4 regions of the Bradyrhizobium sp. GW821-FHT12B03 genome follow, and region 1 is predicted to be linked to each of the others. Evidence: predicted binding sites of a transcription regulator. Region 1 holds the regulator's gene; each other region holds the start of a gene.
The links. Region 1 encodes LexA, which represses DNA repair genes until DNA is damaged. Its sites were predicted from a motif close to TGTTCNNNNTGTGTTCNG; they were not measured.

Region 1 (4,672 bases):
GGGATCGGTCGGTGCCGGCCAAGCGATGCGCATCTTCACCGGCGGCGTCGTTCCCGCTGGCGCGGACGCGGTCGTGATCCAGGAGGACACGGTCGCCGAGGGCAAGCACATCACGATCAAGGAAGCCGCTATCGCCGGTCGGCACATCCGCCCTGCCGGCGTCGATTTCCGCGAAGGCGACGTGCTGCTGCGCAAGGGTATCAGGCTCACCGAGCGCGACCTCGCCCTCACCGCCGGGATGAACCACCCGCACCTGCCCGTCCGTCGCCGCCCGAAGGTTGCGATCCTCGCCACCGGCGACGAGCTGGTGATGCCGGGCTCAACGCCGGGTCCCGGCCAGATCGTCTATTCCAACGGCTATGCCCTGCACGCCCTCGCCCGCCAGGAGGGCGCAGATACCATCGACCTCGGTGTGGCCGCCGATACGCTGGCAGCCACCACGGCCGGCATCCGCCGTGCCCGCGAGAGCGGCGCCGACATCCTGATCACCACCGGCGGTGCCTCGGTAGGCGACCACGATCTGGTCCAGCAGGCGCTGAGGGACGAAGGTATCGCGATGGCGTTCTGGAAGATCGCGATGCGGCCGGGCAAGCCGATGATGCACGGGCGGTTGGGGCCGATGCGCGTGATCGGCCTGCCCGGCAATCCCGTGTCCTCCTATGTGTGCGCCTTCCTGTTCATGGTGCCTCTGATTCGCGCTCTGTCGGGCCAACAGATGATTCATCACCGTCGCGAGCGCGCCGTGCTCGGCCGCGATGTCGGAGCCAATGACCAGCGCGAAGACTATCTGCGCGCGCGCCTGGAGCGCCGCGACGACGGCACGCTCGTCGCCCTTCCCGTCAATAACCAGGATTCCTCGCTGCTTGCGAATCTCGCTGCGGCACAGGCACTTCTCGTGCGCGCGCCGTTCGCGCCGAAGGCCGAGGCCGGCTCGCCTTGCGAGGTGCTGCTGCTGCCCGTCTGAACGCTGCGGACACGTGCGTTCCGCGAACTTTGTCGCGTTCACGGTAAATTAAGCAGTTGCGGAACATGTATCGAACATATAGTGTCCGTTCATGATTTGTTTCGAGCATCTAGCGGCTTATCGCTGAATTGAACGTCTCGGAATCGAACGACATCAACCGGGGGACTTTGGTCGAGATGCTAACGCGCAAACAATACGAGCTTCTGCGGTTCATCAGTGAGCGTCTGAAGGAAAGCGGCGTGCCGCCCTCCTTCGACGAGATGAAGGACGCGCTCGACCTGCGCTCGAAATCGGGCATCCATCGCCTGATCACCGCACTGGAGGAGCGTGGCTTCATTCGGCGACTGCCCAATCGCGCCCGCGCGATTGAAGTCATCAAGCTGCCCGAGCTCCAGGCCGCCGCCGGCAGTCGTCGCGGCTTCACGCCGAGCGTCATCGAAGGCAATCTCGGCAAGGTGCGAACGAGCTCCAGCGCGCCCGTGGACGACGGCGAGCGCCCCGTCGCGGTACCTGTCATGGGCCGCATCGCGGCCGGCACGCCGATCGAAGCGTTGCAGACCCGCAGCCACACGATCAGCGTACCGCCTGACATGCTCGGCTCGGGCGAGCATTACGCGCTCGAAGTGCGCGGCGATTCGATGGTCGAAGCCGGCATCCTCGACGGCGACATGGCGCTGATCCAGCGCAACGAGACTGCCGACACCGGCGACATCGTCGTGGCGCTGATCGATGACGAGGAGGCAACGCTGAAGCGCTTCCGCCGCCGCGGCGCCTCGATTGCGCTCGAGCCCGCCAATGCGGCCTATGAGGTCCGCATCCTGCCGCCCAATCGGGTGAAGATTCAGGGCAAGCTGATCGGCCTTTACCGGAAGTACTGAACCGTCCGCGCGGCGGCAGTCGGCAACCACACCCGAGCAATTGGAGCGGACGATTGTCCGCTCCGGCTGGATAGTCTTTCTGGTTTTGCACAGATTATCCGGCCACCTCTCCAGCGCTAGATCCTCGGCGCGCCGCAACGAAGCACTCATCGCTTCGCGGGCCTGTGCGCAAACCGGGGAGACAACCATGCGCAAGATCGTCTTGAGCACAGTCACGATAGCGCTGATCGCAGCATCGGCGTCGCAAGCCTTCGCTGCTCCATCGCACCATTCCCGCAAGACGTCGCCGGCAATGACCAGCGAACAATTCCGCAATGCCCGCAACGCCGTCGCGCAGCCGTCGCAACCGGTCTGGCCGTATTCAGGCTGGTCGGCACCTGCTGGTCGCTGACGGAGAAGCACGCGAAATGCACGGGAGTGGGCTTTGTTCCCAATGCATTTGAAAAAGATATTGTGATGGCAGCCTGCGGACCCAAGCCGCAGATTTGCCTACAACCAAGCAGAGCTTGGGGGCTTCCACTCTGATAGAGGCCTGCGCCTCGGAAGAGACGCGGGTTGCTATCTCCGAATGAGGAGCACCCGATGTGTGACTACAGCCTGCACGCCGTCGCGACGCGCCCCGCAGAGGTCGGCGAGACGATCGTCACGACAACCTTCCGTGGCACCTCGACGCGTGGCTTCGCCTCCGAGGCCGACATGTCCGTCGCGGTCTGCCTGCTGCCGGGAACGGAGCTCGCCTTCGCCGACAACGTCCGCTACGACAATCGCTGGATCTGGACGCGCACGATCAACTCACGCGTCGGCAAGTTCGGCAAGATCGATCCGCACATTCCCGATCGTCATCACGACGCGATCGAATTCCCCGACGGCAAATACGTGCTGGTGACCCAGCTGGTCGAAGGCCAGCGCGCGACCGTGCTGCAATTGCCGGTGACCCAGCCGGTCGGCGAGCGCGAACACAAGCCGCAGATCATCGCCGACAGGCCGACGATCACCCGCCTGCCGATCGGTTGAGATAGCGCCCCCGGCCCACGGGTCGGAGCCAGGATTGAAATTGCCATCGCCGGCCGTGGCCGGCGAGATGGTGTGGTTTGTGTCCCGAGAATCCAGTCCGCCGAGATCTGCCCCGCACCTCCCCGTCGCACGAAGTTTGCGCGGCCCTGCCTGAATTTTGAACGCCCGTTCCGCAGGCAAATGGCCGATGCTGTCTCGGCTGGTGTCTTGGGCATGAGGCGGCGGGCACGGTCGATGAAAACCTTCATTCGGGTCGTTGAACTCTGGGTGCCTGACCGGACGCGCACGCGGCTGGAATTCGGCGGCGGCCTCTACGGCGAAGGCCTGTCCGCGTTCAAGGCCGTGAGCGAGGATTTGCGCTTCGGATACGACGAGGGCCTTCCCGGCAAGGCCTGGGCCAGCGGCCACCCCGTGATCCTCACCAAGTTCGCCAACTCCTATTTCAAGCGGACCGATCAGGCGCTCGCGGCTGGCCTCACCTGCGGCGTCGCGGTGCCGGTATTCTCAGGCGAATTCCTGCAGGCCGTCATGGTGCTGTTCTGCGGCGACGACGAGGCGCATGTCGGCGCGATCGAGCTCTGGCACAACGACCCTGACATCTCCCACGAGATGGGGCTCGTCGACGGCTACTATGGCACCGCCGAGATGTTCGAGTTCAACTCCCGCCACACCAGGTTTCCGCGCGGCTTCGGCCTGCCCGGCCGCACCTGGAAAGCGGGCCTGCCGCTGATCATCAAGGACCTGCACAACGCCCGGAGTTTTCTGCGCTGGGAAGACGCTGCCGAAGTCGGGATCAATCTCGGCGTCGGCGTGCCCTACCGGACCGGCACCGACCAGACCTGGGTGCTGACCTTCCTCTCCGCGCAGGCAACGCCCATTGCGCGACGCTTCGAGATCTGGGTCCCGAACGAGGCCCGCTCAGCGCTGGTCTTTCACGCCGGCGATTGCAGCGCGCAGACCGATCTTGCCGCGCTCTACGCGGACAAATCCATTGCCAGGGGCGACGGCAGCATCGGCGGCGCCTGGGCCACCGGCATGCCCGCACTCAACGACGATCTCGCGCATGACAGCTCGATCTCCGCCGCAGAGGCCCGCGCAGCCGGACTGAGCCAGATGGTGGCCCTGCCCGTGATCGGGGCCGCCGGGCTCGACGCCGTGCTGACCTGGTACCTGTAGCCGATCCGCTCAGTCGTCCGCCTGCAAGTCCGCCTCGGACGGCGTTGCGTCCCGGTTGCGCGGCGCTGCCGCCTGCGGCGCAAGGCTCGTACCGAAATCGCCCTCGCCGGCGGTTGCCGGCGACCACGGGCGGTCGGTACCGCGCGCTTTCACCGCCTGAACCGCAAAGCCGTCGCCGCGCCGCGTCAGCGCGAGCGCGCCTTGCGCGGCGAGACGCTGCCGGTCGACCACCATCGCCGTGCAATCCGGTGGCGCCGGCCGGGCCGTCACCACCAGCGCTGCCCGGCTGCAATCGTCCGCCAGCGCGTCGATGCGCAAGGCCAGCGTGACCAGACGCCCGTCGGCGAGCGGCGTCACGCAGCCGGCCTCGTCGCACGATACGCCGTCGGCCAGCGAGGCGCTGCCGGCGTCGCGCGGATCGGCGTCGGCAGCGAGCCACTGCTTCAGCAGAAAACTGTCCTTGCTCGCCCGGATCAGATGCAGGTGCCCGTCCCTGCCCCGCACCGCGACGCTCTGGCCGTCGCCGGCGATCAGGATGTCGGGTTGCCGCACCGACAGCCCCCAGAGGATCGCAGCGAGCAGCACCAGCGCGCCCGACCAGCGCAGCGGCGTGCGCAGCAGGCCCATGATAATGATGCCG
Region 2 (4,672 bases), on a different contig from region 1:
GTGCGCCGCGGTGCTTCAGGATCTGCGGCGCCCAATGGTCGCCGGTGATCAGGATATAGGGAAACGACTTGTCGTCGCGCAGCTGCACGTTGAAGCGCGGCCGCAGCTGCTTGATGAGATTGGCTTCCAGCAGCAGTGCTTCGGTCTCGGTGTTGGTCGAGACGATCTCCACGGTCACCGTGGCGGCGATCATGCGCAGGATGCGCGCCGGCTGCGGCGCACTCTGGCGCGCGTAGTTCGACAGGCGCTTTTTGACGTTCTTGGCTTTGCCGACATAGAGCACGTCGGCGTTGGCATTGAGCATGCGATAGACGCCGGGCGAGGTGGGGGCGAGCCGGACCGCCCGCTCGATCGCCTCATGGCCGCTCGCCAGCGGCTCTTCGCCGACCGCGCCGCTCTCTTCCAGGATGTCGGGCAGCCGCGCATCGTCCTCGTCGTCGCCGCCGGTGGTGGCGGGATCGAGGTCCGGCGCCGCCAGCCCTTCGGGCGGCGCGTCGGTCGCAGCAGCCCGCGGCGATTTGCGCGCGCGGTCGTCCGGATTGTCGGTGGAATCGTGAACCATGGGGCGAATTTAGGCGCTGGGGGGACCGATTTGAAGTTCCGGCCACGCTGCACGCACAGGATGGCGGCGCAGTTCCCGGTAACGCTTCCTTAAGTCTGTTAAGCGCGCGGTAACGGGTCTTAACAGGCCTTTAACTTAAAACTCTCGATAAATCTTACGCGAAAAGGTCTTGGTTCCGTAACCATGCGACATGGTCCGGCGCGGCGGCGCAGGCATCGCACCCGGTCACGGCAGTTGCGTTGGAGAGTACCGATGAAGAGGTTCGTTGTGGGCGCAGCCGCGTTGGTTGCCGCCGGCTGGACAGCTTCGGCAGAGGCCGCCGATCTCAGTTACGGGCAGCGCGCGCCCTATACCGTCAACCAGCCGCTGAACGCGTATAGCTGGGCGGGCCCTTATCTCGGCGGCAATGTCGGCTACGAATGGGGCTCGGTGAGCAACAGCCCGGTCAAGCCCGGCGGTTTCATCGGCGGCGTGCAGGCGGGCTACAATTTCCAGAACGGTCCATGGGTGTTCGGTGTCGAAGGCGACATTCAGGCCGCCGGTGCCGACGATACCTTCGCGCCGTGGAAGTTCTCCAATCCGTGGTTCGGCACCCTGCGCGGCCGTGCCGGCTATGCCTTCAGCAACGTGCTGTTCTACGGCACCGCCGGCCTCGCTTTCGGCGAGCTGCGCGCGCAGACCTTCGGCTGGACGGAGTCGCACACCAGCGCCGGCTGGACCATCGGTGCCGGTGCGGAAGTCGGCCTCGCGCCGAACTGGAGCGCCAAGCTCGAATATCTCTACATCGATCTGTCGACCAGCCAGTTCGCAATTACGGGCGTGTCAAACGGCTATAGCGCCAGCGTTGTGCGCGCGGGCGTGAACTATCACTTCTGATAGCTGAATAAGAAAATACCGGACAACAACCTCCCGGCCGCTCGCGGCCGGGATTTTTTTGCGGCAGATGTGTTCAATCAGGCCCGCTAGGAGAGGATCACTAAATTGACCGCCTTCGGTCCCTTCCCCTTCTTGTCCGGTTCGACTTCGAAAGTAATGCGCTGTCCCTCGGCAAGGTCCTTCAGTCCCGCCCGCTCCACAGCAGTAATGTGAACAAAAACATCGCGACCGCCGTCGTCAGGCTTGATGAAACCGTAGCCGCGCTCGCCGTTGAAAAACTTGACCGTTCCCGTCATGGCCATCGGGAAACTCCCCCTCATTGCTCCTCCGTCGCGACGCAGACTCACGTCGCGACATGACCGGGCGTTACGGAGCCCGGGAGAGCTGGCCATCCTTGGGCGGACCTCAACGGTCCGGCCGGATCTTTCTTAGGCCTTCACTCCGCCGCAACCATTCGCGGAAGCGGAACGTAAAGCCAGTCACGGAAACAGCATAATACGGTTCGTTGCAGATTGACTACCGCTCCTGCATATTTTTCCCAAGAATGCCGGAGTGTTACGGCCTGGTGCTGCTAAGGCTTGGGCACCTCTAATCGGAATCTGGCCGCGCCGCCCTGGCCGAGCGGCATTTCGAGTTCGGGCAGGATCGTCTTGAGCTCGCCGTGCAGCGTGTAAGGGGGATTGACGATCAGCAGCCCGGTGGAGGTGAGGGCTGCACTGTCGGCTTGCGGCGCAACACTGAATTCGAGGCGCAGGCATTTTCCGGGCGGCTTTGCTGCGGCTGCGAGCCGCGCCACTGACTGCGCCAGCGTATCGGTGGCGCGGCGGCTCTTGGCCGGATACCAGATTACGTAGATACCGGTCGGCCATTTTGCGAAAGCCTCCGCGAAGGCTTCGCCCAGCCGTTCGAACTCGTTCTTTGCCTCGAATGGCGGATCGATCAGCACGAGTCCGCGCCGCTCCTTCGGCGGCACGAAAGCCGGCAGCGCCACCCAGCCGTCGAGATCGACCACGCGGGCCTGCTCGTCGCGGCGCAGCACGTCGATCAGCGCCTTGCGTGCCTTCGGCTCGAGCTCGCAGGCCACGAGCCGGTCCTGCGGCCTGAGCAGGCCGCGCGCGATCAGCGGCGAGCCGGGATAGGCCTTGAGCTCGCCCTTCGGATTGAAGGCGCGGACGATGTCGAGATAGGGTTTTGTGAGCGCGATGGTCTCGTTCGACAGGCGCGCCTGCATCAGCCGCGCGATGCCGGTCAGCCATTCGCCGCTGCGGCGTGCCTCGTCGCTTTCGAGATCGTACAGGCCGGCGCCGGCATGGGTGTCGATGACGCGGAACGCCCCAGGCTTGTCCTGCAAATAAGTGAGGATGCGCGCCAGCACGATGTGCTTGATGACATCGGCGAAGTTGCCGGCATGAAAGGCGTGACGGTAGTTCATGGCGGAGAGTTACGACATCGCGCGATGAAAGTAACTCCCGTCATTCCGGGGGCGGTGCGCCGTTGCGATCTGGCTACCCGCCCCTGATCGGCGGCATCGTCACCTGGTCGCGGCGGCAGGCGCGGCGGTCGATCTCCTCGCAGGCGCGGAATTGCAGGTCCTTGCTGAGGCAGATGCGGACCTCGGACAGCCGCGTCCGGTTGCAGGTGACCGAGACCGCGGCGCTGCCGAGGCCCGGATTGGCCTTGATGAAGGCCTCCTCGACCTCCGCCGGTGCCACGGTCTTGGCCTGCGACAGGTCGAGATACTCGGCCGGAATCTTGATCGCGGCGCGCGCTTTGCGGATCGCCTCGAAATAGCTGCGGTCGGCGAGCCCCGAGCAGGTGCCGTGCTTGTCCCATTCGTTGAAGATCAGGCCTGGCGCCGGCATCAGGTCGAGCATCGATGAGACGATGCTCCGGCTCAGCCGCGGCGCCGGCCGCTGGCAATATTCCGGAAAGCCGTTCTCATATTGCGGCCACAGCCCGTGCACCACGAAAGCGAAGGGCCGGCCGCCGCACTGGATCTGGGAGCGGCCGCCGCGTTCGGCCGCCTCCTCGCAAAAGGAGGGCGACCACGACAGCGACAGCACATAGAAATCGAATTCGCCGGGCGCGTTCTGCCGCTTGTCCTGGGCCTTCGCGACGTCCGCCAGCGAGACCAGACCGGCGGCAAGCGGCAGCGAGATCATCAGGCGGGAGAAGGAATGCAATCTGGAATGAAACATGGCGACGCCCCTCAACTAGACTGTGCAAGCGAGCCTAGCAGGCGATGAGAACATTTCAAGAACAAAATGCGAGCAATCACCGTTCGGCGGGTTGATCGGCCGAAATCAGGACTTCCGAATCAGGGCCTGGCGGCGCGGCAGGCCGGATTGTAGGCCCAATTGCGGTCGACGCCGACCACGCACCACTCGACGCCGTTGCCATAGCCGGCGAAGCCGCCATCCTCGACAAGCGAGAAATGCACCTTGCGCACCTTGCCGTCGGTCAGCATGGCGTCAGCGCTGCAATAGCGGCGCGGAATGTTGTCGGACTGCCAGGGCCGGAACGCGGTCTCGCGAACGGCGGAGAAGCCGGTGATCTTCAAGGAAGAATTCCAGAACGTGCTTTCCTTTTCCCAGAACTGGGTGGCGATCGTCGGCAGCGCCCGTTCGCAATCGGCGACCGTGCCGTCATAGCGCGGTCCGCTCAGCCAGAAATTCATTTCCAGCGGATTGGCGGCCCTGGCCTCGCCGAGCGACAGCGCCCCGAACATGAGGCCGAGCAAAGCGGCAAAGCGGAGCGATTTCTGGGAGGGGGCGCGCATGGTCAATCCGGACGGCTGAAGTCTTGCGAAGTCCGGACGGTGCCGCGAAGGCCGGGGCAGGTCAAGTGCAACGCGGCAACACTTCGCCAGGAGTTGACCACAACGTCGCGCCCAGACGGCTTCGGTTCTTTTCACTTCCGTTCCGGCACCGTAAACTGGCGGCCAGCCAATTGGAGTGACGGTAATGCGAATCATTGCGGCCGCGGGTCTTCTCGCCAGCCTGGTTGTCTCGGGTATGGTGGCGAGCCAGTCGGCGCGTGCCGACTACGTGCTGCCGTTCAAGGGCAACGATACCGGCGGCATCATCGCCTATTCGATGGCGACCCAGGTCGATGCGCGGCAGGTCGCAGTCGATCACTGCGCGCGCTACGGCAAGGTCGTCAAAATCCTCGGGGTGCAGGCCTATGAGGGCGGCTACATCTCGTTCTCCTGCCGCTGGGTGCCCTATGGCGCCG
Region 3 (4,672 bases), on a different contig from region 1:
ACGATCGGCTTTGGTCGCGACGATGATGCTGCTGGTGACGCCGGCCATCTCCGCGCAGCAGGACAGCGAGGCGCCGCCGGCGCCCAAGCCCGGCAAGCCGATCAACACCGGCGAGGTGCTCTCGGGCGAGTTGAACGCGATGAAGGTGCGCGACGTCAAGAACGCCGGCAAGCGGATCGCGATGTACCAGATCACCTCCGAGCCGCGCCGACTGCCGGCGCCGAACGGGCTGTGCAATCTCGAGACGGGGCCGGAGACCTTCCAGCTCGTCACCTCCAGCGACGCACAGGCCGCGCAGCTGAAATCCTTCGTCGGCAAGGCGATCTCGGTCAAGGTCGACGAAGTCGCCTGCGCAAGCGATCCTGGCCAGATGAGCGAAGCCGTGATCACGAAGTGGAGCATCATCAAGAAGCAGTAGGGGGCGATGACGCCTCACGACGAGCTGTCGTAGGGCGGGCAAAGGCGCAAAGCGCCGTGCCCACCATTTCCGATCCGTGATTGAAGTGGTGGGCACGCTTCGCTTTGCCCACCCTACGAGACCTTCCGCTATTGCGGCGCTTGCGTCTTCGCACGCTCCAGCGATTCAAAATGGCCGCGCCGCTGCAGATAGGCGAGCAATATGAAGCTCGGTATGGCCGATGCGGTGCAGACCAGGAAATAACCGACCCAACCCGTCGCATCCTGCAGATAGCCGCTGCCGCCGGCAAACACTGTACGCCCGAGCGCCGTCAGAGCCGTCAGAAGTGCATATTGGGTCGCCGTGTGAAGTGGATTGGCGCAAAGCGCCGATAAATAGGCGACGAGCGTTACGGTTCCGACACCGGCGGTGAATTGCTCCGCAATGATGGCGAACGTCAGCCATGCAACATCGTGGCCGATCATGGCCTGCCATGAGAAGGCGAGAATAGCGACTGTTTGCAGAATGCCGCCGATCCAGAGGCTTGTACTCAAGGAAAAGGAGCGGGCGACAAAGCCGCCGGCAAAGCCCCCGAGCAACGCAGCGGCAAAGCCGACGCCCTTGAGGATGGCGGCAAGCTCCACGCGCGAAAATCCGATCTTCAGCGCAAATGTCGTGTTCATCGCGGTCGCCAACGCGTCGGCGAGCTTGAATAGCACAACGAACAGAAGGATGGCGATGGCCGCGTCGCGCGACAGGAAGTCCTTTAGGCTCGCAACCGCAACCTCAACGATGCGTTGCGTGGGAGCGCGCTGGCGTGGGTCTGCATGCGCGGCTCGAGCAAGGCGCGAGCCCTCCGGCTCCACCGCCAAAATCGTCGCGAGGATTCCGATGACGACAAGGATTGCCATGACCACGTAGGTCACGCTGTAGGCGCGTTGTTGATCAAAGCCCCAGCCGACAAAACCGCTAACCAGAAGCAGCGCCCCGGCGCCGGACACCAGGGCCGCTATCCGATAGGCCGCAACATAGGAGGCCATACCGGCTGCCTGCTCGCTTTCGTCGAGACTCTCGACGCGAAAGGCATCAATCACGATATCCTGCGTGGCGGAAGCCGTCGTGACCAACAGTGCTGCCGCGGCCACGATGCCGGGAGCGTGTGCAGGGTCGCAGCCCGCGAGCAGGACGATGGCGGCCATCAGCATCAGTTGCGTCAGGATCAGCCAGGCGCGGCGCCGTCCGAGCAAGCGCGTGAGAACCGGGATGTCCAGCGCATCGACCAGTGGCGACCAGAACACCTTGGTCCAATAGGGCGTGCCGACAAAGGCGAACAGGCCGATAGTTTTGATATCGACGCCGCTTTCCGTCATCCAGGCCTGCAAGGTCTGCCCAGCCAGGGAGAAGGGGAGTCCGGCCGAAAATCCGAGCAACAGCACGACGAGCACGCGTCGCTGTAGATAGACGGTCAGCACGTCGCTCCAGGAGGAGCGGCTGGACGTCTTGGTTGTTGCCGGGGTGGCTCCAGAGGTTGCGTCGGGTGCGGTCATGGGGGCTTGTTAGCAGATTCTGGCCGTGATGCCTCGTCCTCCTCTCCCCGCAAGCGGGGCGAGGTGAACATCTCACTCCCCCGCCTGGAGCTTCCGCGGGAACAGCTCGGGCGCACCTGTTGCCACCAGATGCGGGCCCTCCGGCGCATCGGCCTTGCTGAAATCGAGCTCTTCGATCCGGCCCGCACGCTTCTCGATCTTGTCGGCGGAAATCAGCACCTGGCGGACGTCCTCGTTCACGTCGGCAAAATGCTTCTGCAATTTCAGCACGCGGTCGCGCAGGCGGCCGAGGTCGTCGCCGAGCTTGATGACCTCGGTGCGGATCTGGTCGGCGGCGTCGCGCATGCGCGCGTCCTTCATGATCTGCTGCATCACCTGGATCGCCAGCATCAGGAGCGAGGGCGACACCAGCACGACGCGGGCGCGATAGGCCTTCTGGATCACGTCGTCGAAACCGTCATGGATCTCGGCGTAGACCGATTCCGACGGCACGAACATCAGCGCCATCTCCTGGGTCTCGCCGGCGACGAGATATTTTTCGGCGATGTCGCTGACATGCTTCATCACGTCGCCGCGCAGCCGCTGCGTGGCGATGCGCTTCTCCTCGTCGGTGCGGGCGTCGTGCAGCGCGGTCATCGCCTCCAGCGGAAACTTCGCGTCGATGCAGAGCGGGCGCTGGTCGGGCAGGAACACCACGCAGTCCGGCCGCTTGCCGGTCGAAAGCGTGAACTGGAACTCGTAGGCGCCCTTCGGCAGTCCGTCCTGGACGATCGCCTCCATCCGCGCCTGGCCGAAGGCACCGCGCGACTGCTTGTTGGCGAGCACGTCGCGCAAGGTGGTGACCTGCGTCGTGAGGTCGGTGAGATTCTTGTGCGCGTTGTCGATGATGCCGAGCCGCTCGTGCAGGGCGTGCAGGCTCTCCATGGTGTTGCGGGTCGAGTGCTCCATGGACTGGCCGACGCGATGGGTCACCGAATCCAGCCGCTCGTTGACCGCCCGTGCCATCTCCGCCTGGCGGCCGGCCAGCGCCTGGGTCATGGCGTCGACCCGGCCGGAAGCCTCGCTCTGGGCGTGCAGCATCTGGCTGATGCGCTCTTCGAGCTCGTCGGCGCGGATGGCGTTCGCCATCGCGAGTTCCGCCCCGCGCCGCCCCGAGCGTGCAATCACCACGGCGATGACCAGCAGCAGGATGAGGACCAGGACGCCGAAGCCGATGAGTGCATCGATCGTGCGCACCGGCCAGTCGCCAGCCACGAAAATGATCTCGTTCATGCCCGTCCTTCTATCCGATTCGGCTGGCCGCACGAACGAATAGCGAACATTTCCGGTAAATGCCCCGTTAATTTTTATGGTTAACGAAACCTGAAGTTTTATGGTTAGCGGAGGGTTAACGGAGTTCCCGGCCGCATTGACCGCATCCGGCATGCGGCTTAAATCGCGGCCATGGCCCTCAGAGAAATCATCATCCTGCCCGACAAGCAGCTGCGTCTGGTCTCCAAGCCGATCGAGAAGGTCACGACGGAGATCCGCAAGCTTGCCGACGACATGTTCGAGACCATGTATGACGCACCCGGCATCGGGCTTGCGGCGATCCAGATCGCGCAGCCGCTGCGGCTGATCACCATGGACCTCGCCAAGCGCGACGAGAACGGCGAGACCAAGCCGGAGCCGCGCGTCTTCATCAATCCGGAAGTCATCGCCTCGTCCGAGGAATTGTCGGTCTATGAGGAAGGCTGCCTGTCGATTCCCGAATATTACGAGGAGGTCGAGCGCCCCGCGAAGGTGCGCGTGCGCTTCACCGATCTCGACGGCAAGGTGCACGAGGAGGACGCCGAAGGCCTCTACGCCACCTGCATCCAGCACGAGATCGACCATCTCAATGGCGTGCTGTTCGTCGACTACCTGTCGAAGCTCAAGCGCGACCGCGTGATCAAGAAGTTCGAGAAAGCCGCCAAGCGCGCGGAGTAAGCAGGGCTCATCTCTCTCTCACGTCGTCATGGCCGGGCTTGACCCGGCCATCCACGCCTTGCTTGCTTTGTTGCCAAGACCGTGGATGCCCGGGACAAGCCCGGGCATGACGGAGAACAAGAACTCTCACCGAACGCAGCCACATGCCCCTCCGCCTGATCTTCATGGGCACGCCCGATTTCTCCGTGCCGACGCTGCTCGAGCTCGTCGCGCATGGCCACGAGATCGTGGCCGTCTACACCCGCGCGCCGAAGCCGGGCGGGCGGCGCGGCCTGCAATTGCAGCCGACGCCGGTGGAGGAAGCCGCGCGAAGACTCGGCGTGCCCGTGCTGACGCCGAAGACGCTGAAGACAGAGGAAGCGCTCGACGCGTTTCGCGCCTTTGATGCCGATGCGGCCGTCGTCGTCGCCTACGGCATGATCCTGCCGCAGGCGATCCTCGATGCACCGAAGCTCGGCTGCTACAATCTGCATGCTTCGCTCTTGCCGCGCTGGCGCGGCGCCGCGCCGATCAACCGCGCGATCATGGCGGGCGACGCCGAGAGCGGCGTGATGGTGATGAAGATGGATGTCGGCCTCGACACCGGCGATGTCGCCATGGCCGAACGTCTTGCCATATCGGACACCATGACCGCCGTCGATCTGCACGATCGCCTGTCCCGGCTCGGCGCCGACCTGATGGTGCGCGCGATGGCCGCGCTCGACCGCGGCGGGCTCCAGCTCAAGAAGCAGAGCGAGGACGGCGTCACCTATGCCGCCAA
Region 4 (4,672 bases), 140 kb from region 1:
GACCCAGTCGGCAGTCTTGATGACTTCGAGATTGTGCTCGATGACGACGACCGTGTTGCCCTGTGCGACCAGCTCGTGCAGCACCTCCAGCAGCTTCTTGACGTCGTGAAAATGAAGACCGGTGGTCGGCTCGTCCAGGATGTAGAGCGTGCGGCCGGTGGCGCGCTTGGACAATTCCTTTGCGAGCTTGACGCGCTGGGCTTCGCCGCCCGACAGGGTCGTCGCCTGCTGGCCGACATGGATGTAGTCGAGGCCGACGCGGTGCAGGGTCTGGAAGGTCTCGCGCACGCGCGGCACCGCCTTGAAGAACTCGGCGGCTTCCTCGACGGTCATGTCGAGCACGTCGGCGATGCTCTTGCCCTTGAACAGGACTTCCAGCGTCTCGCGGTTGTAGCGCTTGCCCTTGCAGACGTCGCAGGTGACGTAGACGTCGGGCAAAAAGTGCATCTCGATCTTGATGACGCCGTCGCCCTGGCAGGCCTCGCAGCGGCCGCCCTTGACGTTGAAGGAGAAGCGGCCGGGCTCGTAGCCGCGCGCCTTGGCTTCCGGCAGGCCGGCGAACCATTCGCGGATCGGCGTGAAGGCGCCGGTATAGGTCGCAGGGTTCGAGCGCGGGGTGCGGCCGATCGGCGACTGGTCGATGTCGATGATCTTGTCGATGTGCTCGAGGCCCTCGATGCGGTCGTGCGGGGCGGCGCCCTCGCTGGCATTGTTCAGCTTGCGGGCGATGGCGCGATAGAGCGTGTCGATCAGCAGCGTCGACTTGCCGCCGCCGGAGACGCCGGTGACGGCGGTGAACAGGCCGAGCGGAATCTCTGCCGTGACGTTCTTGAGGTTATTGCCGCGCGCGTTGACCACCTTGATGGTGCGGCGATGGTTCGGCGGACGCCGCTCCGGCACCTCGACCTCGAGCTCGCCGGTGAGGTACTTGCCGGTCAGCGATTTCGGGTTGCGCATGATCTCGGCGGGCGTGCCTTCGGCGATGATGTTGCCGCCATGCATGCCGGCGCCGGGGCCGATGTCGAGAACGTGGTCGGCGAGCAGGATGGCGTCCTCGTCATGCTCGACCACGATCACGGTGTTGCCGAGATCGCGCAGGCGCTTGAGGGTGTCGAGCAGGCGCGCATTGTCGCGCTGGTGCAGGCCGATCGAGGGCTCGTCCAGCACGTAGAGCACGCCGGTCAGTCCCGAGCCGATCTGCGAGGCGAGGCGGATGCGCTGGCTCTCGCCGCCGGACAGCGTGCCGGATGAGCGGGAGAGGGTGAGGTAGTTGAGGCCGACGTCGAGCAGGAAGGTGAGGCGCTCGCGGATCTCCTTGAGGATGCGGCCCGCGATCTCGTTCTGCTGCTTGTTCAGCGCGTCGGGCACGGTCTCGAACCACTCGCCGGCCTTCTTGACCGACAGCTCCGAGATCTCGCCGATATGCTTGGTGCCGACCTTGACGCAGAGCGCCTCGGGCTTGAGCCGAAAACCGCTGCAGGCGCCGCAGGGCACGTCGTGGAAATACTTCGCCAGCTCCTCGCGCGCCCACTCGCTCTCGGTCTCGCGATAGCGGCGGTTGATGTTGGTGATGACGCCCTCGAACGGCTTCTTGGTGTCGTAGGAGCGCACCCCGTCCTCGTAGGAGAACTTGATCTCGTCCTCGCCGGAGCCGTGGAGGATGGCATTCTGCGTCTTCTTCGGCAGATCCTTCCATTTGGTGGTCAGCGTGAACTTGTAGTGCTTGCCGAGCGCCGTCAGCGTCTGCGTGTAATAGGGTGACGACGATTTGGCCCAGGGCGCGATCGCGCCCTTGCCGATCGCGAGCTCCTTGTCGGGGATGACGAGGTCCTCGTCGACGTGCTGCTCGACGCCGAGGCCGCCGCAGGCGGGGCAGGCGCCATAGGGGTTGTTGAACGAGAACAGCCGCGGCTCGACCTCGGGGATGGTGAAGCCGGAGACGGGACAAGCGAATTTTTCCGAGAACAGGATGCGCTCGGGCCCGCTCTTGTCGTGGATCTTCGCGGTCTTCTTTTTCTCTTCAGCTGGGGCAGCCGTCGCGGGCGCGTCGGCGAATTCGACCACCGCGAGGCCCTCGGCGAGCTTCAGCGCGGTCTCAAAGCTCTCGGCGAGGCGCTGGCCGATGTCGGCACGCACCACGATGCGGTCGACGACGACGTCGATGTCGTGCGGAAACTTCTTGTCCAGCGTCGGCGCCTCGCTGAGCTCATGGAAGGTGCCGTCGATCTTGACGCGCTGAAAGCCCTTCTTGAGCCATTCGGCGAGCTCTTTCCTGTACTCGCCCTTGCGGCCGCGCACGACCGGCGCGAGCAGATAGAGGCGAGTGCCTTCGGGCAGCGCCAGCACGCGGTCGACCATCTGCGAAACGGTCTGGCTCTCGATCGGCAGGCCGGTGGCCGGCGAATAGGGCACGCCGACGCGGGCCCAGAGCAGGCGCATGTAGTCGTAGATCTCGGTGACGGTGCCGACGGTGGAGCGCGGGTTCTTCGAGGTCGTCTTCTGCTCGATCGAGATCGCCGGCGACAGGCCGTCGATCTGGTCGACGTCGGGCTTCTGCATCATCTCCAGGAACTGGCGCGCATAGGCCGACAGCGATTCGACGTAGCGGCGCTGGCCCTCGGCATAGATGGTGTCGAAGGCGAGTGAGGATTTGCCGGAGCCGGAGAGGCCGGTGAACACCACCAGCTTGTCGCGGGGAATCTCGACGTCGATGTTCTTGAGGTTGTGCTCGCGCGCGCCACGGATCGTAATTGCGCGCAGGCTGGAGCCCGCGTTCTGTTGTTGGCGCTTCGCCTTGATCACTTCATCCATCCGAGTTGCCCTCAAGGAATCCCATGGGTGCGCGACCGCGCCAGCAAAAAAGGCGCGCTTCGCCCGGAACCGGGATCGGCGCCGATGGGGTTGTCAGCGAACGTAGGAAGAACGGCGACGGATTTCCAGTGCGACTTGCGAATCGTCAACGGATTGTTGGCGCGCTGGCGGCATCTGGCAGCAGCGACCATCCTGAAACGGGTGGATCGTGCGCACGACAACAAAAAGGCCGGCACAAGGCCGGCCTTTCGTAACGATGTGACGTCGGTAGCGATCAGTACTTCGCGACGATCGGGCCCCCGAAGTGATAGTTCACGCCGACCTGCACGGTGTGGAAGTTGAGCGTGCCGGTGGGCAGTGCGCCCGAGAAGTAGGTCTCGCCGCCGAGGCTGCGATAGAGGTACTCGCCCTTGACCGACCACTGCGGAGCGAAGAACGCCTCGACGCCCGCGCCGACGGTCCAGCCGGAGTGGAACTTGCTGTCGGAGACGCTCGCGCCACCAGCGGCGAGGGTGATCTTGTTGTCGATCCAGGCGTAACCACCGGTGCCGTAGAACAGCACCTGGTTGACGGCGTAGCCGATGCGGCCGCGCACGGTGCCCATGGCGTCGGTCTTGGAGGTGGCGGTGATGCCGGTGAGCGCGTCGGTTGCCGAAGCGCTGACATCAGCCCAGGCGCCATCGGCCTCGATGCCGAACACGACGTTGCCGGTCTGCCAGTTGTAGCCGGCGGTGCCGCCGACGAAGCCACCCTTCATCTTCGGGTCGCCCGAAGCGTTTTCCCAGGCGCCGCCGCCGACGATACCGAGGTAGAAGCCGGTCCAGTTGTAGACCGAAGCCACAGCCACCGGAGCCTTGGTGTAGGGGCGGGCCGCGAGATCAGCCGCCGATGCGGGGGCAGCCAAAGCGAACAAACAGGCCGAAGCCAGCAAAACCTTCTTCATTTTCAACTTAATCCCAGTCCCAGTTTCTGTTGTGCCTTCCACGATCGGGAAGGGCATCGGACGCTGTGGTCCAACTGATGTCGTGCTTACACCAATAAAGCTGCAAGTTGTGTCTCCCAAAAGCCACAACAGTTACAAAACGTAATGGTCACTGACTGATTGTTGCGAGGCTGGAACCCAAAGCAAAAAGGCCGGCGCGGGGCCGGCCTTTGATCTTCAAATGATATCAGATGGATATCAGTACTTCGCGACGACCGGGCTGCCCCAGTTGAAGTGATAGTTCACGCCAGCCTTGATGGTGTGAACGGTGTCGGTCCACTCGGAGCGGTTGGTGGGCGCTGCGGTGTACTGGATCGTGCTCTTGCCGAAATCGATGTAGTTGTACTCGACCTTGGCCGACCAGTTCGGAGCGAACATGTATTCGGCGCCGGCACCGACGGTCCAACCCCAGCGCCAGTCGTTCTGGACGAAGACGTTTCCGGGAACGCCATCATAACGGTGCTGGATGTCGCCGACCGCGGCGCCGCCGCTGACGAACAGGAGGGCGGGACCGGTCGAATAGCCAAGACGGCCCTTGATGTCACCGAAGCCGCGAATCTTCGTGAAGTAGGTGTCGCCGACGCCGGCATTGATCTCGGCAGAACGGCCGCTGATGTCAGCCCAGTGATAATCGCCCTCGATGCCGAAGACGACCGGGCCGGACTGCCAATTGTAGCCGAACACGCCACCAACAAAGCCGCCGTTGGTATCGTACTTCTGCGTTCCAGCAAAAACCGCCGTATTGGGAGTCCCGAAGAAAGTTTCGTCGCTGCGGCCCCAGCCGCCGCCCCCCTGAACACCGACGTAGAAGCCGGTCCAGTTATAAATGGGCGAGGGCGCGACCATCGGCGCCTTCGTATAGGGACGCGCGGCCATATC

Region 2: a site for LexA is predicted at 3,683-3,700, ahead of AC1RUR_RS17410 (ribonuclease T2 family protein). Genes of this name have one in related genera too.
Region 3: a site for LexA is predicted at 3,248-3,265, ahead of AC1RUR_RS30760 (DNA recombination protein RmuC). Genes of this name have one in related genera too.
Region 4: a site for LexA is predicted at 2,908-2,925, ahead of uvrA (excinuclease ABC subunit UvrA). Genes of this name have one in related genera too.

The regions. Positions count from the first base shown of each region.
Region 1 is NZ_JBXAQU010000018.1:30,021-34,692, reverse strand. It holds gene AC1RUR_RS28415 (molybdopterin molybdotransferase MoeA) at 1-964, shown strand, start outside; gene lexA (transcriptional repressor LexA) at 1,141-1,842, shown strand; gene AC1RUR_RS28405 (hypothetical protein) at 2,030-2,233, shown strand; gene AC1RUR_RS28400 (hypothetical protein) at 2,425-2,856, shown strand; gene AC1RUR_RS28395 (GAF domain-containing protein) at 3,091-4,032, shown strand; gene AC1RUR_RS28390 (ComEC/Rec2 family competence protein) at 4,042-4,672, opposite strand, start outside.
Region 2 is NZ_JBXAQU010000008.1:80,013-84,684, forward strand. It holds gene uvrC (excinuclease ABC subunit UvrC) at 1-562, opposite strand, end outside; gene AC1RUR_RS17395 (outer membrane protein) at 815-1,438, shown strand; gene AC1RUR_RS17400 (cold-shock protein) at 1,525-1,740, opposite strand; gene AC1RUR_RS17405 (23S rRNA (adenine(2030)-N(6))-methyltransferase RlmJ) at 2,010-2,870, opposite strand; gene AC1RUR_RS17410 (ribonuclease T2 family protein) at 2,944-3,636, opposite strand; gene AC1RUR_RS17415 (hypothetical protein) at 3,756-4,217, opposite strand; gene AC1RUR_RS17420 (hypothetical protein) at 4,402-4,672, shown strand, end outside.
Region 3 is NZ_JBXAQU010000020.1:158,853-163,524, forward strand. It holds gene AC1RUR_RS30750 (hypothetical protein) at 1-418, shown strand, start outside; gene AC1RUR_RS30755 (AmpG family muropeptide MFS transporter) at 547-1,944, opposite strand; gene AC1RUR_RS30760 (DNA recombination protein RmuC) at 2,017-3,216, opposite strand; gene def (peptide deformylase) at 3,388-3,912, shown strand; gene fmt (methionyl-tRNA formyltransferase) at 4,056-4,672, shown strand, end outside.
Region 4 is NZ_JBXAQU010000018.1:167,376-172,047, forward strand. It holds gene uvrA (excinuclease ABC subunit UvrA) at 1-2,811, opposite strand, end outside; gene AC1RUR_RS29055 (outer membrane protein) at 3,086-3,754, opposite strand; gene AC1RUR_RS29060 (outer membrane protein) at 3,992-4,672, opposite strand, start outside.